One region of the Kitasatospora sp. NPDC088134 genome, then DNA from elsewhere that is predicted to be linked to it. Evidence: riboswitches for the same ligand, from Rfam matches in the RefSeq annotation. Region 1 holds a riboswitch; each other region holds the start of a gene.
The links. A riboswitch is a leader RNA that binds a small molecule or an ion and turns the genes downstream of it on or off. The one in region 1 is predicted to bind cyclic di-AMP.
Positions count from the first base shown of each region.

Region 2: another riboswitch for cyclic di-AMP. It lies ahead of ACIOHG_RS10885 (transglycosylase family protein); the one in region 1 lies ahead of ACIOHG_RS35345 (family 16 glycosylhydrolase).
Region 3: another riboswitch for cyclic di-AMP. It lies ahead of ACIOHG_RS03935 (transglycosylase family protein); the one in region 1 lies ahead of ACIOHG_RS35345 (family 16 glycosylhydrolase).
Region 4: another riboswitch for cyclic di-AMP. It lies ahead of ACIOHG_RS29920 (transglycosylase family protein); the one in region 1 lies ahead of ACIOHG_RS35345 (family 16 glycosylhydrolase).

Region 1 covers NZ_JBIUTD010000038.1:50,550-54,692, reverse strand. The annotation lists gene ACIOHG_RS35350 (DUF732 domain-containing protein) at 117-590, shown strand; gene ACIOHG_RS35345 (family 16 glycosylhydrolase) at 665-1,801, opposite strand; cyclic di-AMP (ydaO/yuaA leader) riboswitch at 1,819-1,971, opposite strand; gene ACIOHG_RS35340 (NADP-dependent isocitrate dehydrogenase) at 2,304-4,143, shown strand, end outside.
Region 2 covers NZ_JBIUTD010000005.1:186,057-190,199, forward strand. The annotation lists gene ACIOHG_RS10865 (hypothetical protein) at 1-418, opposite strand, end outside; gene ACIOHG_RS10870 (hypothetical protein) at 546-1,007, shown strand; gene ACIOHG_RS10875 (Uma2 family endonuclease) at 1,021-1,587, opposite strand; gene ACIOHG_RS10880 (hypothetical protein) at 1,768-2,172, shown strand; cyclic di-AMP (ydaO/yuaA leader) riboswitch at 2,292-2,460, shown strand; gene ACIOHG_RS10885 (transglycosylase family protein) at 2,464-3,708, shown strand; gene ACIOHG_RS10890 (CapA family protein) at 3,731-4,143, opposite strand, start outside.
Region 3 covers NZ_JBIUTD010000002.1:80,152-84,294, forward strand. The annotation lists gene ACIOHG_RS03930 (cytochrome P450) at 124-1,368, shown strand; cyclic di-AMP (ydaO/yuaA leader) riboswitch at 1,815-1,962, shown strand; gene ACIOHG_RS03935 (transglycosylase family protein) at 1,966-2,646, shown strand; gene eno (phosphopyruvate hydratase) at 2,875-4,143, shown strand, end outside.
Region 4 covers NZ_JBIUTD010000025.1:99,560-103,702, reverse strand. The annotation lists gene ACIOHG_RS29925 (hypothetical protein) at 1-1,340, opposite strand, end outside; cyclic di-AMP (ydaO/yuaA leader) riboswitch at 1,942-2,115, shown strand; gene ACIOHG_RS29920 (transglycosylase family protein) at 2,100-3,329, shown strand; gene ACIOHG_RS29915 (hypothetical protein) at 3,475-3,663, shown strand; gene ACIOHG_RS29910 (AMP-dependent synthetase/ligase) at 3,790-4,143, shown strand, end outside.

The DNA of each region.
Region 1 (4,143 bases):
GCGCGGTGCCGGGCTGTTCCGCTCCGCGGCCGGTCGGAATGCGCTTTCCCGTTGTCCTCCCGGGCTGACAGAATCCGGCGTCCGATCTTGTACGACCGTCCCAGGAGAACCCCACCGTGGCCAGAACCGGCCTGCTCGTCCTCCCGCTCACCGTCCTGCTGGCCGCCCTCGCCGTCGGCTGCACCTCGGCCCCCGCCACGCCCGGGACGGCCGCCGACTCGCCCAAGCAGGTGCTGCCCGTCGCGCCCTCGGTCGCCGACCCGGCGCTCCCGTCGCCGGAGCCGAAGTCGACCACGGTGCCGAAGCGCGACGAGGAGACCTACCTGGCCGTGGTGCGTGCCTCCGACCCGGAGCAGCACGAGTTCCAGGGCCGCTCCGACCAGCAACTGCTGGCGGTCGGCGACGGCTGGTGCGGGCGGGTGGCCCCCGGTGCCGCGCTGGCCGACAGCGCCCAGTGGATCGTCGGCCAGGGGTACACCACCCGGCAGGCGCTGGCGATCCTCTCGACGGCGCAGGTCAACCTCTGCGGTGCGAAGTACGACCTGGTGATGAAGTGGCTCAAGGACGGCACCCCGGGCTTCGCCGTCTAGGAGCGTCGCCTATGGGCCCGGGCCGGCCCCGCCGCCGGTGTCGGTCGGGCGGCGAGGTCGGAGGGAATGCGGGGTCAGCCGGCCTTCCAGAAGCGGACCGAGTCGATGGTGATGTCGGCGGAGGAGCCGACCGCCGGGGTGGTGCCGCCGAGGGCGGTCTCGGACTGCAGGACCCAGTGCATCGGGGTGTTCGGGACCCGCGAGGTGGAGTGGCCGATCAGCTTGCCGTCCAGGTAGAACTTCAGGTCGTTGGCCTGCCACTCGATCCGGCTGACGTGCCAGGCGCCGGCCACCGGAGTACCGGCGTTGTAGGCGTCCTGGTCGCTGCCGGCCGTCGCGCCCTGGCGGTGCATGAAGGCGCCGACGTTGCCGCACAGGTCGCCCTCGGGGAAGTCGATCTCACCGTCGCGCGGCCAGGTGTAGGAGTCCGGCCAGAGCAGCCACGCCACCTTGTAGCCGGTCGCGCAGGTCGCCTTCCAGGTGACCTCGTAGGTGCCGTAGGTGGTGTTCTGCGGCAGCTTCGGGGTGGGGGCGGCGACCCAGGTCCCGGCGCCGTCCCGGTTGAGGTGGATGTTCAGCTGCCCGTCGGCGATGGACAGCGTCCTGGCCGGGTCGTACGTGCCGTTCTTCGAGGTGTCCTTCCACCCGGACGGGTACGCCCACCACTTGGCGTCCACCGCGGCCGGCAGCCCCGTGCAGTGGCTGGTCTGCAGCGGCCCGTTGGCGCTGCAGCCGGTCCAGCCGCCGAGCGGCACCGAGGCGGCGGTGAAGTCGTCCTGCCAGGTCGGCACGCCCGGAACGGTGCCGCCCGCCGTCGGCGTCGTGGACGCGGTCGGCCGGGGCGTGGCGGTCGCGGACGGGGCGGAGGGGGCGGAGGGAGTGGCCGGAGCGGAGGCCGTCGGCGTGGCGAACGGCGACCGGCTCGGCAGCGGCGTCGTCGGGTCCGCGGACGGAGCCGGCGACTGGGCCGGCGCCGAGGTCGTGGCGGCCGTCGGGTTCGGGGACGGGGCGGACGGGCCGGTCGGCGTCGGTACGGCGGTGGTCGGTGTGCCGGTGGTCGGCGCGGCGGTGGCCCAGCTGCGGTGCTTGGCCGGGCGGTGCTGCCCGGCGGCGTCGGCGGTGTCGGGGCCGGCCAGGGCGAACGCGGCGACGGCGAGGCCGGTCGCGGCGGTCGCGGCGGCCACCCTGGCAGGGGAGGCGGAAAGGCGCATGGTGGTGTTCCTCGGCGACGCCTGCGAGGTGAGCTGTCGGGTTCGGGCCGCGCGAGTGGCCCGGCCGTCCGTGGGACGGCTTCACCCCGAGCCGCGGCCGTCCGCGGGTGTGCGGGGGCCGAGGCGTACTGACCTGGTTCCCCCGCTCCCGTCCGCTTCGTGTCTCGGTGTGCCGCTGCCGGGTGGACGGGATTGGGCGTCCCGGCCGCGGGGCCCGCAGCTCGGCGGGCGTCGGAGCAGGCTAGCTTCTGGGCGTGTATAAGACAATTGTCGCTCCGCCGGGGCGCCCGCGGAGCGCCCGAGGCGTGTCCACCGGGCGCCCGCCGCGCATTCGCCGCGCGCCCGCCGAGCATGCGCAGGGCACCCGCAGCGCTTTCGCGGGGCGCCCGGAGCCGGTCGCGGCCCGTTCGGCGGACGGCGCGCGGGGGGTTGGTTGCGGAGATGCCCCCGGAACGAGATATCTTGACGTCAAGACGTTGCAGACGTGGAAGCTGGAGCTACGGTGACTGACTCGACCATCATCTACACCCACACGGACGAGGCCCCGGCCCTCGCCACGTACTCGTTCCTGCCGGTCGTCCAGGCCTACGCCTCGACCGCCGGTGTGCGCGTGGAGACCCGGGACATCTCGCTGGCCGGTCGGATCATCGCCGTCTTCCCGGAGTACCTCCAGGAGGACCAGCGCATCGCGGACGCCCTCGCCGAGCTGGGCGAGCTGGCCAAGACCCCCGGCGCCAACATCATCAAGCTGCCGAACATCTCGGCCTCCGTCCCGCAGCTCAAGGCTGCCATCGCCGAGCTGCAGGCCCAGGGCTACGCGCTGCCCGAGTACCCGGACGACCCGCAGACCGACGAGGAGCGCGACGTCCGCGCCCGCTACGACAAGGTCAAGGGCTCCGCCGTCAACCCGGTGCTGCGCGAGGGCAACTCCGACCGCCGCGCCCCGCTGTCGGTGAAGAACTACGCCAAGACCCACCCGCACCGGATGGGCGCCTGGACGGCCGACTCGAAGACCAACGTCGCCACCATGGGCGCCAACGACTTCGCGTCCACCGAGAAGTCCACCGTCATCGCCCAGGACGGCGCGCTGCGCATCGAGCTGGTCGCCGAGGACGGCACCGTCACCGTGCTGCGCGAGAAGGTCCCGGTGCTGGCCGGCGAGGTGGTCGACGCCTCGGTGATGCGCGCCGCCGCCCTGAACGAGTTCCTGGCCGCGCAGGTCGCCCGCGCCAAGGCCGAGGGCGTGCTGTTCTCGGTGCACCTCAAGGCCACCATGATGAAGGTCTCCGACCCGATCCTGTTCGGCCACGTGGTCCGCGCCTTCTTCCCGAAGACCTTCGCCGCGTTCGGCGCCGACCTGGCCGCCGCCGGTCTGAACCCGAACAACGGCCTCGGCGGCATCCTGGCCGGCCTGGACAAGCTCCCCAACGGCGCCGAGATCAAGGCGTCCTTCGACGCCGAGCTCGCCGACGGCCCGGCCCTCGCCATGGTCGACTCCGACAAGGGCATCACCAACCTGCACGTCCCCAGCGACGTCATCGTCGACGCCTCGATGCCGGCCATGATCCGCACCTCCGGCCACATGTGGGGCCCGGACGGCAACGAGGCCGACACCCTCGCCGTCATCCCGGACAGCTCCTACGCGGGCGTCTACCAGGCCACCATCGACGACTGCCGTACCAACGGCGCCCTCGACCCGGCCACCATCGGCTCGGTCCCGAACGTCGGCCTGATGGCCCAGGCCGCCGAGGAGTACGGCAGCCACGACAAGACCTTCGAGATCCCCGCCGCCGGCACCGTCCGCCTGGTCGACGCCAACGGCGAGACCGTCCTGGAGCAGGCCGTCGCCGCCGGCGACATCTTCCGCGCCTGCCAGACCAAGGACCTGCCGATCCAGGACTGGGTCAAGCTGGCCGTCACCCGCGCCCGCGCCACCGGTGACCCGGCCGTGTTCTGGCTGGACGAGAACCGCGCCCACGACGCCGTGCTGATCGAGAAGGTCAACAAGTACCTGCCCGAGCACGACACCGAGGGCCTGGACATCCAGATCCTGTCCCCGGTCGAGGCCACCAAGCTCTCGCTGGAGCGGATCCGCCGCGGCGAGAACACCATCTCGGTCACCGGCAACGTGCTGCGCGACTACCTGACCGACCTGTTCCCGATCCTGGAGCTGGGCACCAGCGCCAAGATGCTGTCGGTCGTCCCGCTGATGGCGGGCGGCGGCCTGTTCGAGACCGGCGCCGGCGGCTCCGCCCCGAAGCACGTCCAGCAGCTGGTCAAGGAGAACTACCTGCGCTGGGACTCGCTCGGCGAGTTCTTCGCGCTGGCCGCCTCCTTCGAGC
Region 2 (4,143 bases), on a different contig from region 1:
TGCCGGCCGCCGCGGCGGGGGCGATCTCCGGGGCCGCCTTCACCAGGTCCGCGTCGGGCTTCAACCACGCCTCCGCGTTGGTCCGGAGGATCTCCGCCGAACCCTTGCCCTCGTTGCGGTAACCACCCCTGCAGCCCCGGACGCTGTCCCCGGCGAAGGTGCCGGTGAGCGCTCCCTCGGGGTGTCCGGGCATGGAGACCGTGTACGTCGTGCTCATCAACTGCTCGCCGGCGGCCCGCGTCCGGGCCACGATCTCCTCCACCGGCAGGCTCTGCAGGGCGACCGCGGCGGACGCCGGGGCCGAGGCCGCCGGAGCGGACGCCCCCTTCGCCGGCTCCGGGTCCGACCCGCAGGCCGCCAGGCCCGACAGCCCGGTCCCGGCCAGCGCGATCACGGCCAGCGGTCTCACCACGCGCACGACAACCCCCACAGTTCGTATGACCATCGAGTCCGCGAGTCTGCCAGCGCGTCGAGGACATCCGCCGCACCAGCTCCGCCCCCATTACCTCTGCTTTACCGAAGCCGCACCCCTCCCACGTGGTGGGATGACCGTCGTGTTCAGCCTCACCGTGTCCCGGGGGCTCACCGTCGCCGAGACGACCGCCGCCCTCGCGGACCTGCTGCCGCCCGGCGCGCACCTCGTGGTGCAGCCGCCGGGCGCCGACGTCCCGGCGGACCCGGGGAGCCTGTGGGCGACCCTGGAGCCCACCGCGGACCCGGCCTGGCCGCTCGGCCTCGTGGTCCACACCCACGCCTGCGACCTGGGCCCGCACCCCGACCTGCGCCTCGCCGAACACCTCGCCCGACGCCTCGCCGTGGACGTCCTGTGCGGCACCGACCCGGCCTTCACCGACGTCGACCCCCAGGACCCCTCCTACTCGCTGGCCCTGGTCGACGGCCGCTGGCACCTCGCCGACACCACCGGCGCCCGCCTCTGGGACGACGGCACCGACGGCACCGACGCCCCCGTCGAACTCCTCCGCCCGGCCCCGGTCGACACCGCCTGAGCCACCCCGCCCGTCAGAACCGGCCGGTGTCCAGCTCCAGGTCGAACGGCGCGGGCAGCCGCACGCCCCGTCCGAACGGATGCGGCCCGTCCACCTCCTCGTACCCCAGCCGCCCCGGCCCGGAGAAGACGGTGCACTCCCGCAACTGCCGGTCCACCAGGAGGTAGACCGGTGCCCCGTACTGTCCGTACCGCCGCCGCTTGACCGTCCGGTCCGGCTCCCCGTTCGACGGCGAGGTGACCTCGACCACCAACAGGGTCTGCTCCGGCAGCAGCGCCCCCTCGGTCTTCACCGCCAACTCGGCCGGGACCACCGCCAGATCGGGAATGAACCAGTTCTCACTGCCGGGCAGGTCGAGGTTCCCCGAACCGGGGACCAGCCCCAACTCCTCCAGCCGCGGCGCGATCTGCCGACGCACCACTTCGGCGGCGCTCTCGTGCGCCCAGGACCGCGCCACGGGGGCGATGACTCCCTCGACGACCTCCGCGCGGTCCCCCGCGACGTGCTGGACCGCGTACTTCAGGGCCCGCTCCGGATCAGTGACGCCGTAGTCCCGAGGGACGTGGGCTGCCGTACTCATGGCGCACCTCCGCTGCTCTTCGCCCGCCCGATTCTCCTCCCCCGGGCACCGCTCCCGACCGCGCCGTCCGGGAAGTTCACCGTTTCGAGCGGGAGCAGATCCGCACCCCAACAACTGAACGCGTTCAAATGTATGCCACACTGTCGCCCACGAACCGTAGGAACGGCCAGGGGGGCAGCGATGGGGAACGGCAGCAGCGGGTGGCGCGGAGCACCCTGGCGGGGGCTGGTGGTCGCGTGGCTGATGGCGGCTCTGGCGGGGACGTACAGCGGGTCGTCGGCGTACTTGCTGCTGCTCGGCCCCCTCCCGGCACTCCCGCTGGGGTTCCTGCTCGGCCGGTGGCGCTCCGGGGTGGCCCTGGGGCTGGCGGCCGGGGCCGGGGTCGGGGCGATTCCCCTGGCCGTCGCCGTGACGGGCGACCTCCACGAGGCCGGGGTGATCGACGCACTGCTCACGCTCTCCGGCCTGGCGGCGATGGGTGCCGTGCTGTACACGCTGCCCCTGCTGATCGGCGGCGGCGCGGGCCTGTGGTGTGCCGACGGAGCGTCAACAGGTCGTTCACGGACCGGCCGGGGCGGGGCGTGACGGTTGCGTGATGTCAGCGCGACGCGCTTGTGATTGACGCGTTCGAGTGAATAGGGTTCCTTCCAGCCCGCACCGTCGGGCCCCGCGCGCGGACACGCCGAGCCCTGTCCACCGTGCTGCCGGGTCGACCACCACAACCCTTGGACAGGGGTGGGGGAACCAGGTTTGTTGCCGTCCCCGCGGCTCGGGGTGAAGTCGTCCGCACCGGTTCCGTCCGGGGCGCGGCGGCCGGACCTCCCTCCCGGTCCGAACCCGACAGCTCACCTCGCAGGCGTACGGAGAGGATCTCGCATGCTCTTCACGGGTTCGGGGCGCCACCGCCGGCAGGGCCAGGCGGAGAAGGCGGCCGAGCGCGCGCTCGCCGCGGCCGGCGTGGCCGGTCTCGGCATCGCCATGCCACTGCTCGCCGCCACCGGCGCGCACGCCGCGCCGAGCGCGGTCTGGGACCGGGTCGCCGACTGCGAGAGCGGCGGCAACTGGGGTTCCGACCAGGGCAACGGCCTGTACGGCGGTCTCCAGATCAACGCCCAGCGCTGGGCCGACTACGGCGGCACCTCGTACGCGGCGCTGCCGAACGCGGCCAGCCGCAGCCAGCAGATCGCCGTCGCCGAGCGCATCCTCGCCACCGAGGGCCCGTCGGCCTGGTCCTCCTGCGCCGACGGCGCGGGCCTGGACGTGGCCTCCGCGCCGGGTGTCGTGGACGACAACGACTCGGCGGACGAGACGGGTTCGCTGCGCGGGGCCCGGGGCGCCGCCGCCGTCGACACGGCCGCGGACGGCACCCGGCCGGGCCAGGCGGGCGCGCCGGTCTTCTCCGGCCTGCCGGGGTACGACCCGGTGTACCAGGTGTACTGGTACGAGAAGAACGGCGGCTGGTTCTGGACCAGTCACCAGAGCCTGTACGAGCGCTACCTGCAGCTGACGCACCCTCAGCCGGTCGCGCCCACCGCCACGCCGTCGCCGACCGCCCCGGCCGCGCCGACCACCCCGACCACGCCGGTCTCCCCCACCGTCCCGGCCGACCCGAGCACCCCGGTCCTGCCGAGCCTCCCCGGCCTCCCGGTGGCGCCGACCGACCCGACCGCCACGCCGAGCCCGACGACGCCCGGCACGCCCGGCACCACGCCCGGAACCGGCAACGACGGCTCCCAGGGCGGCCAGGGGAACAACGGAAACCACGGGAGCAACGGGAACGGCGGCACCCCGCTCATCCCCGGCACCACTCCGACCACCCCGGCCGCGCCGTCCGACGCCGTGTCCGACGCCCCGTCACCGACCGCGGGCAGCACCGCCCCGGCCGCCGCACCCACCACCACCCCGGCGGCCGCAGCCCCGGCCCAGGCGGCCGCCGCCCCGCCGAGCGCCACCCCCGCCCCCGCCGCGCCGTACACGGTGGGCCCGGGCGACACCCTGATCGGGATCGCCAAGAGCCAGCAGGTGGACGGCGGTTGGTCCGAGCTCTACAAGACCAACCAGCAGGTGGTGGGCGAGAACCCGGACCTGATCCGGCCCGGCCAGGTGCTGAACCTGGGCTGACGCCCTCGCGGACCGACCGCCGTCACCCGGGAACACCAGGAACACCGGGAACACCGGGAACACCGGGGACGGCGGCCAGTCCGGTGCAGTTCCGAAGGCCGTCCCGCCGTTGCAGGGCGGCCTTCGCCGCGTCCCCGGTCTGCGGGACGGGCACGCCCCGGCCGTCGATGTGCGCGGGGGTGAAGGTCTCGCCGGTGACCTTGCCCTCGCCGGTGATGGTGAGGGTGGCGACACCGGTCTCGTCGGAGGCGGTGTAGTCGGAGGTGCCGTACCAGAGGAAGTTGCCGTAGCCGTACGCCACGTAGGTGTTCCCGAGCATGCCGGAGCCGAGCATGGTGTGCGCGTGGGTGCCGACCACGGCGGTCGCCCCGGCGGCGGCGGCCTTCTTGGCGATCCTGGTCTGGGCGGCGGTCGGGCAGGCCTTGCCCTCGTCGC
Region 3 (4,143 bases), on a different contig from region 1:
GCAGCCCGCACGCCACCCACTCTGGTTGTCGGAGGATCGTAGGCACGCCCCGACGCTCCGCAACAGGGATTACCCACCAGGTGACCAGACTCACGCGACGGCGCTTCCCGATACGGTCAAGACATGCCAGACCAGCCCCACGACACCCGCCCGCCACTCTTCACCTGGGAGTTCGCCGCCGACCCGTACCCGGCGTACGCCTGGCTGCGGGAACACGCGCCGGTGCACCGCACCACCCTGCCGAGCGGCGTCGACGCCTGGCTGGTCACCCGGTACGCGGACGCCCGGCAGGCGCTCGCCGACGCCCGGCTCTCCAAGAACCCTGCGCACCACAGCGAGCAGGCGCACCGCACCGGCCGGGTCGGCATCCCGGGGGAGCGGCAGGCCGACCTGATGACCCACCTGCTGAACATCGACCCGCCCGACCACACCCGGCTGCGCCGCCTGGTGTCGAAGGCGTTCACCCCGCGCCGGGTCGCCGAGTTCGAACCGCGGGTGCAGCAGCTCACCGACCGGCTGATCGACTCCTTCGCCGGGTGCGGCGAGGCCGACCTGATCCACGAGTTCGCCTTCCCGCTCCCCATCTACGCGATCTGCGACCTGCTCGGCGTGCCGGCCGAGGACCAGGACGACCTGCGCGACTGGGCCGGGATGATGATCCGGCACACCGGCGGGAAGCGCGGCGGGGTCGGCCGCGCGGTCAAGCAGATCCGCGGCTACCTGGCCGACCTGATCCACCGCAAGCGGGCCGACCTCGGCGACGACCTGATCTCCGGCCTGATCCGGGCGAGCGACCACGGCGAGCACCTGACCGAGAACGAGGCCGCGGCGATGGCCTTCATCCTGCTCTTCGCCGGGTTCGAGACCACCATCAACCTGATCGGCAACGGCATGTACGCGCTGCTGCGCGACCCGGGGCAGCGCACCCTGCTGCAGGAGTCGCTGGGGCGCGGCGAGTCCGCCCTGCTGGAGACCGGCGTCGAGGAACTGCTGCGCTACGACGGCCCGGTGGAGCTGGCCACCTGGCGGTTCGCCACCGCGCCGCTGCGGATCGGCGGGGTGGAGATCCCGGTCGGCGACCCGGTGCTGGTGGTGCTGGCCGCGGCGGACCGCGACCCGGCCCGGTTCGCCGCCGAGAACACCCTCGACCTGGCGCGTTCGGACAATCCGCACCTCGGTTTCGGCCACGGCATCCACTACTGCATCGGCGCCCCGCTGGCCCGACTGGAGGGGCAGCGGGCGATCGGCAGCCTACTGACCAGGCTTCCGGACCTCCGGCTGGCGGCCGATCCGGCCGAGCTGCGTTGGCGGGGCGGGCTGATCATGCGCGGGCTGCGCGACCTCCCGGTCTCCTTCACGCCCCGCTGACGCCGTTTCAGCGGCCGGAGGCCGCTGCCCCCTTGGGCCGACGGCGCGTCCGGCGGGGGCGCGTTCCACGCTCGGGCCACGGACAAACCCGGACATACGTGGATGGTTTGTGCACGAGAAGTGAGAGTGCGTAATTTCGGCGTGATTGCGGTGATATGAGCTTGTGATCCTCCGTCAGCTCTGCCTAGTCTCCGAACTGCCCGCAGCCGTGGGCCCCGAGCGCGGCACGCCGAGTCCTGTCCGCCGCGTCCCCGGGCCACCGAAACAGGTACCGGACAGGAGTGGGGGAACCAGTGTGAACGCCGTCGTCCCAACGGCTAGTGCCGCGTCAGGCAACCTTCGCCCGTCGCGACGCCCGGCACGCACTCTCGCCGCACCGGCCGAAAACCCAAGTACACCCAGTACGAGGGCTTCCGGCCGGCACGCCGAGAGCACGCACCGACCGCCGCTCCTTGACGGCAAAGGTTGCCTGACGCGGCACTAGGGGTGAAGCCGCCGGGGAGCGGACGCAGCCGCGTCCGGTCCCGCCGGCGGCCGGGCCAACCTCCCGGTCCGAACCCGACAGCTCACCCCGCAGGCGTGCGGAGAGGAAATCCCGTGCTGTTCTCCTCCAACGGTCGTCACCGCCGTAGTACCAAGGCCGAGAAGTTCGTCGCCGCCGCCGGCGTCGCTTCGATCGGCCTGGCCCTGCCCCTGCTCGCCGCCACCCAGGCGGCCGCCGCGCCGAACGACGTCTGGGACCGGGTGGCCCAGTGCGAGAGCGGCGGCGACTGGAGCATCAACACCGGAAACGGTTTCTACGGCGGCCTGCAGTTCACCTCCGCCACCTGGCGCTCCTTCGGCGGCGCCCAGTACGCGCCGCGCGCCGACCAGGCCGGCCGGGCCGAGCAGATCGCGGTGGCCGAGCGGGTGCTCGCCGCGCAGGGCCCCGGCGCCTGGCCGGTCTGCTCCAAGCGCGCCGGGCTCGCCCGGGGCGGCGCGCCCGCCGACACCGCCTCCCGCGGCCAGGAGCGCCCGGCCGCCCCGCAGCCGGCCAAGCCCGCCACGAAGCCCGCCGCCAAGCCCGCGAAGCCGGCCGCGCCCGCCCCCGCGCAGTCGCCCGCCCCGCAGGCCGCCCCCGCTGCCGGCGGCTACACCGTCCAGGACGGCGACACGCTCTCCGGGATCGCCGCCGCGCGGAACCTGGCCGGCGGCTGGGAGCACCTCTACACGGCGAACCGCGCGGTGATCGGCGCCGACCCCGACCTGATCGAGCCCGGACAGGTGCTCGCGCTCTGACCCCGCCGGGCCCCGGCCCGATGACCGGCTGACGCTCCGTCCACTCCGGGCGCGCGCCGCGCAGTTCGCGCCGCCCGGAGCGGCGGAGCGGTCGGCATTCAGGTGAACTACCGATGAGTAGCCGGGCCACACCGTGAGACGGGGCCCGGCCGGGCGTGGCCCCGGGGCGGTCTGCGGCTAGGCTCTGGTCGTAACGACCACACATCCGCTTCCGCTAGGAGATGCCTCGTGCCGTCCATTGATGTCGTCGTAGCCCGTGAGATCCTCGACTCCCGCGGCAACCCCACGGTCGAGGTCGAGGTCGGTCTCGACGACGGCAGCACCGGTCGCGCGGCCGTCCCGTCCGGCGCCTCCACCGGCGCCTTCGAGGCCCTGGAGCTCCGCGACGGCGACAAGAACCGCTACTTCGGCAAGGGCGTCGAGAAGGCCGTCCTCGCCGTGATCGAGCAGATCGGCCCCGAGCTGGTCGGCTACGACGCCACCGAGCAGCGCCTGATCGACCAGGCCATGCTCGACCTGGACGCCACCCCGGACAAGTCCTCGCTCGGCGCCAACGCCATCCTCGGCGTCTCGCTCGCCGTGGCGCACGCCGCCTCCGAGGCCAGCGACCTGCCGCTGTTCCGCTACCTGGGCGGCCCGAACGCCCACGTGCTGCCCGTCCCGATGATGAACATCCTCAACGGCGGCTCGCACGCGGACTCCAACGTCGACATCCAGGAGTTCATGATCGCCCCGATCGGCGCGGAGTCCTTCTCCGAGGCCGTCCGCTGGGGCGTCGAGGTCTACCACACGCTCAAGGGCGTGCTGAAGGAGCGCGGCCTCTCCACCGGCCTGGGCGACGAGGGCGGCTTCGCCCCCAACCTGGACTCCAACCGCGAGGCCCTCGATCTGATCACCGAGGCGATCAAGAAGGCCGGCTACACCCCGGGCAAGGACGTCGCGCTCGCCCTGGACGTCGCCGCCTCCGAGTTCTTCGAGGACGGCGCCTACCAGTTCGAGGGCAAGGCGCTCTCCTCCGCCGACCTGATCGCGTACTACGCCGAGCTGGTCGCCGACTACCCGCTGGTCTCCATCGAGGACCCGCTGGACGAGTCGGACTGGGACGGCTGGAAGGCCATCACCGACGCGATCGGCGACAAGGTCCAGCTGGTCGGCGACGACCTGTTCGTCACCAACCCGGAGCGCCTGCGCAAGGGCATCGAGACCGGCACCGCCAACGCGCTGCTGGTCAAGGTCAACCAGATCGGCTCGCTCACCGAGACCCTGGACGCCGTCGAGCTGGCCCAGCGCAACGGCTACCGCTGCATGATGTCGCACCGCTCCGGCGAGACCGAGGACGTCACCATCGCCGACCTCGCCGTCGCCACCAACTGCGGCCAGATCAAGACCGGCGCCCCGGCCCGCTCCGAGCGCGTCGCCAAGTACAACCAGCTGCTGCGCATCGAGGAGATCCTCGACGACGCCGCCGAGTACGCGGGCCGCTCCGCGTTCCCGCGG
Region 4 (4,143 bases), on a different contig from region 1:
TAGCCGCGCGGGTTGGGCTCGTAGACGGTGCGGGAGGCGACGCAGCCCTCGTAGACGATGTCGTTCGAGGGGCCCTGCGGGGTGCGGGTGTCGATCGGGCCGTCCCACCAGTAGGCGTCCTCCCAGGTCTGGTGGGAGATGCAGCCGCGGAAGGTGATGCCGTGCGCGGCGTGCGGCACGAAGGCGTGGCTGCCGGTGTCGCGGACCACCACGCCCTCGACCACGGTGCCGCGCGAGGTGTCCAGCAGCATGTGGAAGTGCAGCCCGTAGCGGCCGAGCACCGGCTCGGTGACGGGCTTGCCGTTCCAGCTGTCCTTGCCGTTCGCGCGCGGGCCCATCCAGCGGATCGCGGTGTGCCGGACGTCGGCGTGCCGGTTCGAGGTGAGGTGGACGTGCGCCCGGCCCTGCTCGGTGCCCTCGACCCGGACGTTGCGGGTCAGGTTGAGCACCTCGGCACCGAAGACCGGGCCGCCGCCGACCGCGACCCGGGGGTGGGCGTGCTGCAGCGGGGCGGTGAGCGTGACGGTGGCGCCGTCCACCCGCTGGACCGTCACCAGGTCGTAGGAGGTGGAGAAGTCGTCCTGGTCGGGCGCGGCGGTGGGGGTGACGGTGAGTTCGTCGCCGGGCTGCCAGCCGGTGGGGGCGGCGGCCAGCTTGATCGTGACGTCGCCGGCCCGCAGGTCGGCGGCGGCCCGGACCCAGGCGGTGCGGGGGGCGCCGTCCAGCCGCAGGTAGCCGCGGCCGGTGACCCACAGGCCGGTGTCGCCGTCGACGACCGTCATGCCGCCGCCCTTGAACCGGCGTTCGTCGACGTCCGGGAAGCGCAGGGTGTGGGTGTGGGCGTCGTCTGGGGCGAGCGCCAGGGTGCCGCGCACCTCGACGTTGCCGGAGCTGGCCAGGGTGAGCGAGTGGTCCTTGGCGAACACCAGCGAGCCGGTGGCCTCGATCAGCAGCGAGCCGATCTGGGCGTCGGTGTCGAGCAGCACTTTGTCGGTGATCCGCACCGCGCTGCCCGGGGCCGGGAGCCGGCCGCCCCAGCCCTTGGGGTCGGACCACTTGCGGCCGCCCTCGTCGACCGGCGGGGGCGGTTCGGAGGGCTGCGGGCTCGCGGAGGCGGGCGGCGGGGCGGCGGTGCCGTGCCGGTGGCCCGTCGGCGGGGCACTGGGACGGGGCGGGCCGGCCGCGGTCTCGTCGGCCCCGGCGAGCGACTGCCGCAGCACCGCTCCCCCGCCGACCGCCGTCACCGTCCCGACCGCCAGCCAGGTGAGCATCCGCCGCCGCTCGACCACCGGCCGCCGGTGCCGGCCGGCCGCCGGCTGTTCGTTGTCGCGCTGGTCCACGATGGCCGCCCTCCCGGGGCGCAGGGAACTCCGAACCCCACTCGTTCGCAGCATAGGCAGAAGACCGACCGGGAAGCGGCGTCTTCCGTTTCGCTTAAGCATCCTGACGTACCGTCAGTCACCCGTTCGGCGCCCGGGTCCGGGCGGCCGGGCGATGGCGGCGCCGGGCGGGCGACGGCGCGGACGACGGCGCGCCCGGGGCGCATTCGGGCGCGCGGAAATGCGGGGGCGGAATTCGGACGTCCTCGGCCGGACCGCCCCGGCGGCGCCGGTCGCGCCGGTCGCGCCGGTCACGCCGGGCAAAGCGGACGAAGCACCCGAACCCGCGAGCGCAAACCGCATCGAAACCGAATATCCACCCACCGATTCTCATACTCCCTCAAAACGGGCACAAGATCACCAATTGCCTGACGCCCGGCCACCTCCCTTCACGGGCAAGCGAGTTCGGCGGAAATTCCTTGATCGTGAATTCCGCGCGCCGTGACGCCCGTCACAGGCATTTGCGAATTCCCTTTCCACCTGCTTAATCTCCTGCCCACGTTCGTGGACACACGGACCCAGCCCTCCCGGAACGCCGAGTCCTGCCGCCGGGTGGGTCGGCTCATGCGAAACGCACCGCGGCAGGGGCGGGGGAACCAGGTAAGTCGCCCGGGGACGGTCCAACCGACCGGTCCGGGGCTAGGGGTGAAGCCGTGCGCACCTTCGGGTGGCGCGCGGCCGGGCTACTCCGGCCCGAATCCGACAGCTCACCTCGCAGGCGTGGGAGAGGAACGCTTCTTCATGCTGCCCATCAGCGCCAAGCGCGCCCGCCGCCTGATCGCGACCACCGGCGTGGTCGGCATCGGTCTCACCGTCCCCTGCCTGACCGCCAACACCGCCTCCGCCGCCTCGGTCTCCACCTGGGACAAGGTCGCGCAGTGCGAGTCCAGCGGCGACTGGTCGATCAACACCGGCAACGGCTTCTACGGCGGCCTGCAGTTCACCGCCTCCACCTGGGCCGAGTTCGGCGGCACCGCGTACGCCTCGCGCGCCGACCTGGCCTCCAAGGACCAGCAGATCACCGTCGCCGAGAAGGTGCTCGCCTCGCAGGGCCCCGGCGCCTGGCCGGTGTGCTCGATCCAGGCCGGCCTGACCAAGGGCGGCGGCGCCCCGCAGGTCGACGCCTCCGCCCCGAGCAGCACCAAGTCCGCCGGCGACGCCGTGAAGCCGCAGGCCCCGAAGTCCGAGACCCCGAAGTCGGGTTCCGGCTGGCAGCAGGCCCGGACCCAGAGCAAGCCGCAGGCCCAGCAGCAGACCCAGCAGGCCCGGCAGTCGGCCGGCAGCTACACCGTGCAGGCCGGCGACTGGCTGTCCACCATCGCCCAGCGCGAGCACGTGGACGGCGGCTGGCAGGCGCTGTACGACCTGAACCGGTCCGTCCTCACCGAGGGCCCGGACATGATCTACCCGGGCCAGCAGCTGGCCCTCGGCAACGTCGCCGTCGCCGAGGCCCCGGCCGAGCAGTCGGCGCCCGCCACCAAGTCCTCGTCCTCGTCCTGGAACCGCGCCAAGTCCGCCCCGGGCACCACCGCGGCGAAGCCCGCCGCGCAGGAGACCAAGGCGTCCACCGGCAGCGCCGTCAAGGCGACCGGCTCCAAGGCCGCGGCGATCGACTTCGCGCTCGGCAAGCTCGGCCAGGCGTACATCTACGGCGGCACCGGCAACGGCGGCTGGGACTGCTCCGGCCTGACCCAGGCCGCGTTCCGCCAGGCCGGCATCAGCCTGCCGCGGGTCGCCGCCGACCAGGCCGACTACGCGACCCGGGTCTCGCTGGGCAGCCTGCAGGCCGGCGACCTGCTGTTCTGGTCCAACAACGGCTCCAACTCCGGCGTCTACCACGTCGCCATCTACCTCGGCGACGGCAAGTACGTCGAGGCCGCGAACCCGCGCTCGGGCGTCCGCACCGAGACGATCGCCAACTGGGCGCCGGACTTCGCCGGCCGCGTCTGACCCCCGGTCGGACGCGCACGACACCCCCACGGCACCGCTGCCCCCGGAGACCCTGGTCGGCTCCGGGGGCAGCGGCCTATGCTCGGCCGGACGACCCGCCGGGCCCGAACCCCGTCCGGCGGCGGCCCGACCCCGGAGCGCACCCATGGCGAAGCTGACCATCTCCCTCGACGCGGACCTCGCGCTGGAGGTGATGATGCGGGTCGGCGCGAGCAGCCCGCAGGACGCGGTCGAGCTGATCGTCCGCGACTACCTGGCCACCCGGGCCGGCACCGGCGACCCGCACCGGGGCGAGCGCTTCACCGGCCCCGCCGCGCCCGTCGAGGAGGGCTGAGCCCCGCAGCGAGCGGCCCCGCATTACGGCGCAAGATCCTGAACTGTCAAGGAACTTACCGTCTAGTAAGTTTACTGGCGAGTACCTACCCTGGGCGGATCCCACCCCCACCCAAGGGAGTCCGCCATGGCCCACCCCCTCGCCCGTGCCGGGCGCGACGAGCAGCTGCGCGACCGGGCCCCGGTCGAGGTGTTACGGTCCGGCGGCCGGGTGGTCGAGGCCCGCACCGGGCCGCTGGTGCCGCCGCCCGCGCACGGGAGCCTGGCCGACCTGCCGTTCCGCAACGCCGAACAGGCCCCGGACGCCGTGGTGGTGACCCGGCGTCAGGACGGCGGCCGCTGGCAGCACCTGACGGCCCGGCAGTTCGCCGAGGAGGTCGCGGCGGCCGCCCGCGGACTGGTCGCGGTGGGCGTCCGGCCCGGCGACCGGGTGGTGCTGATGTCCCGGACCAGGTACGAGTGGACGCTGCTGGACTTCGCG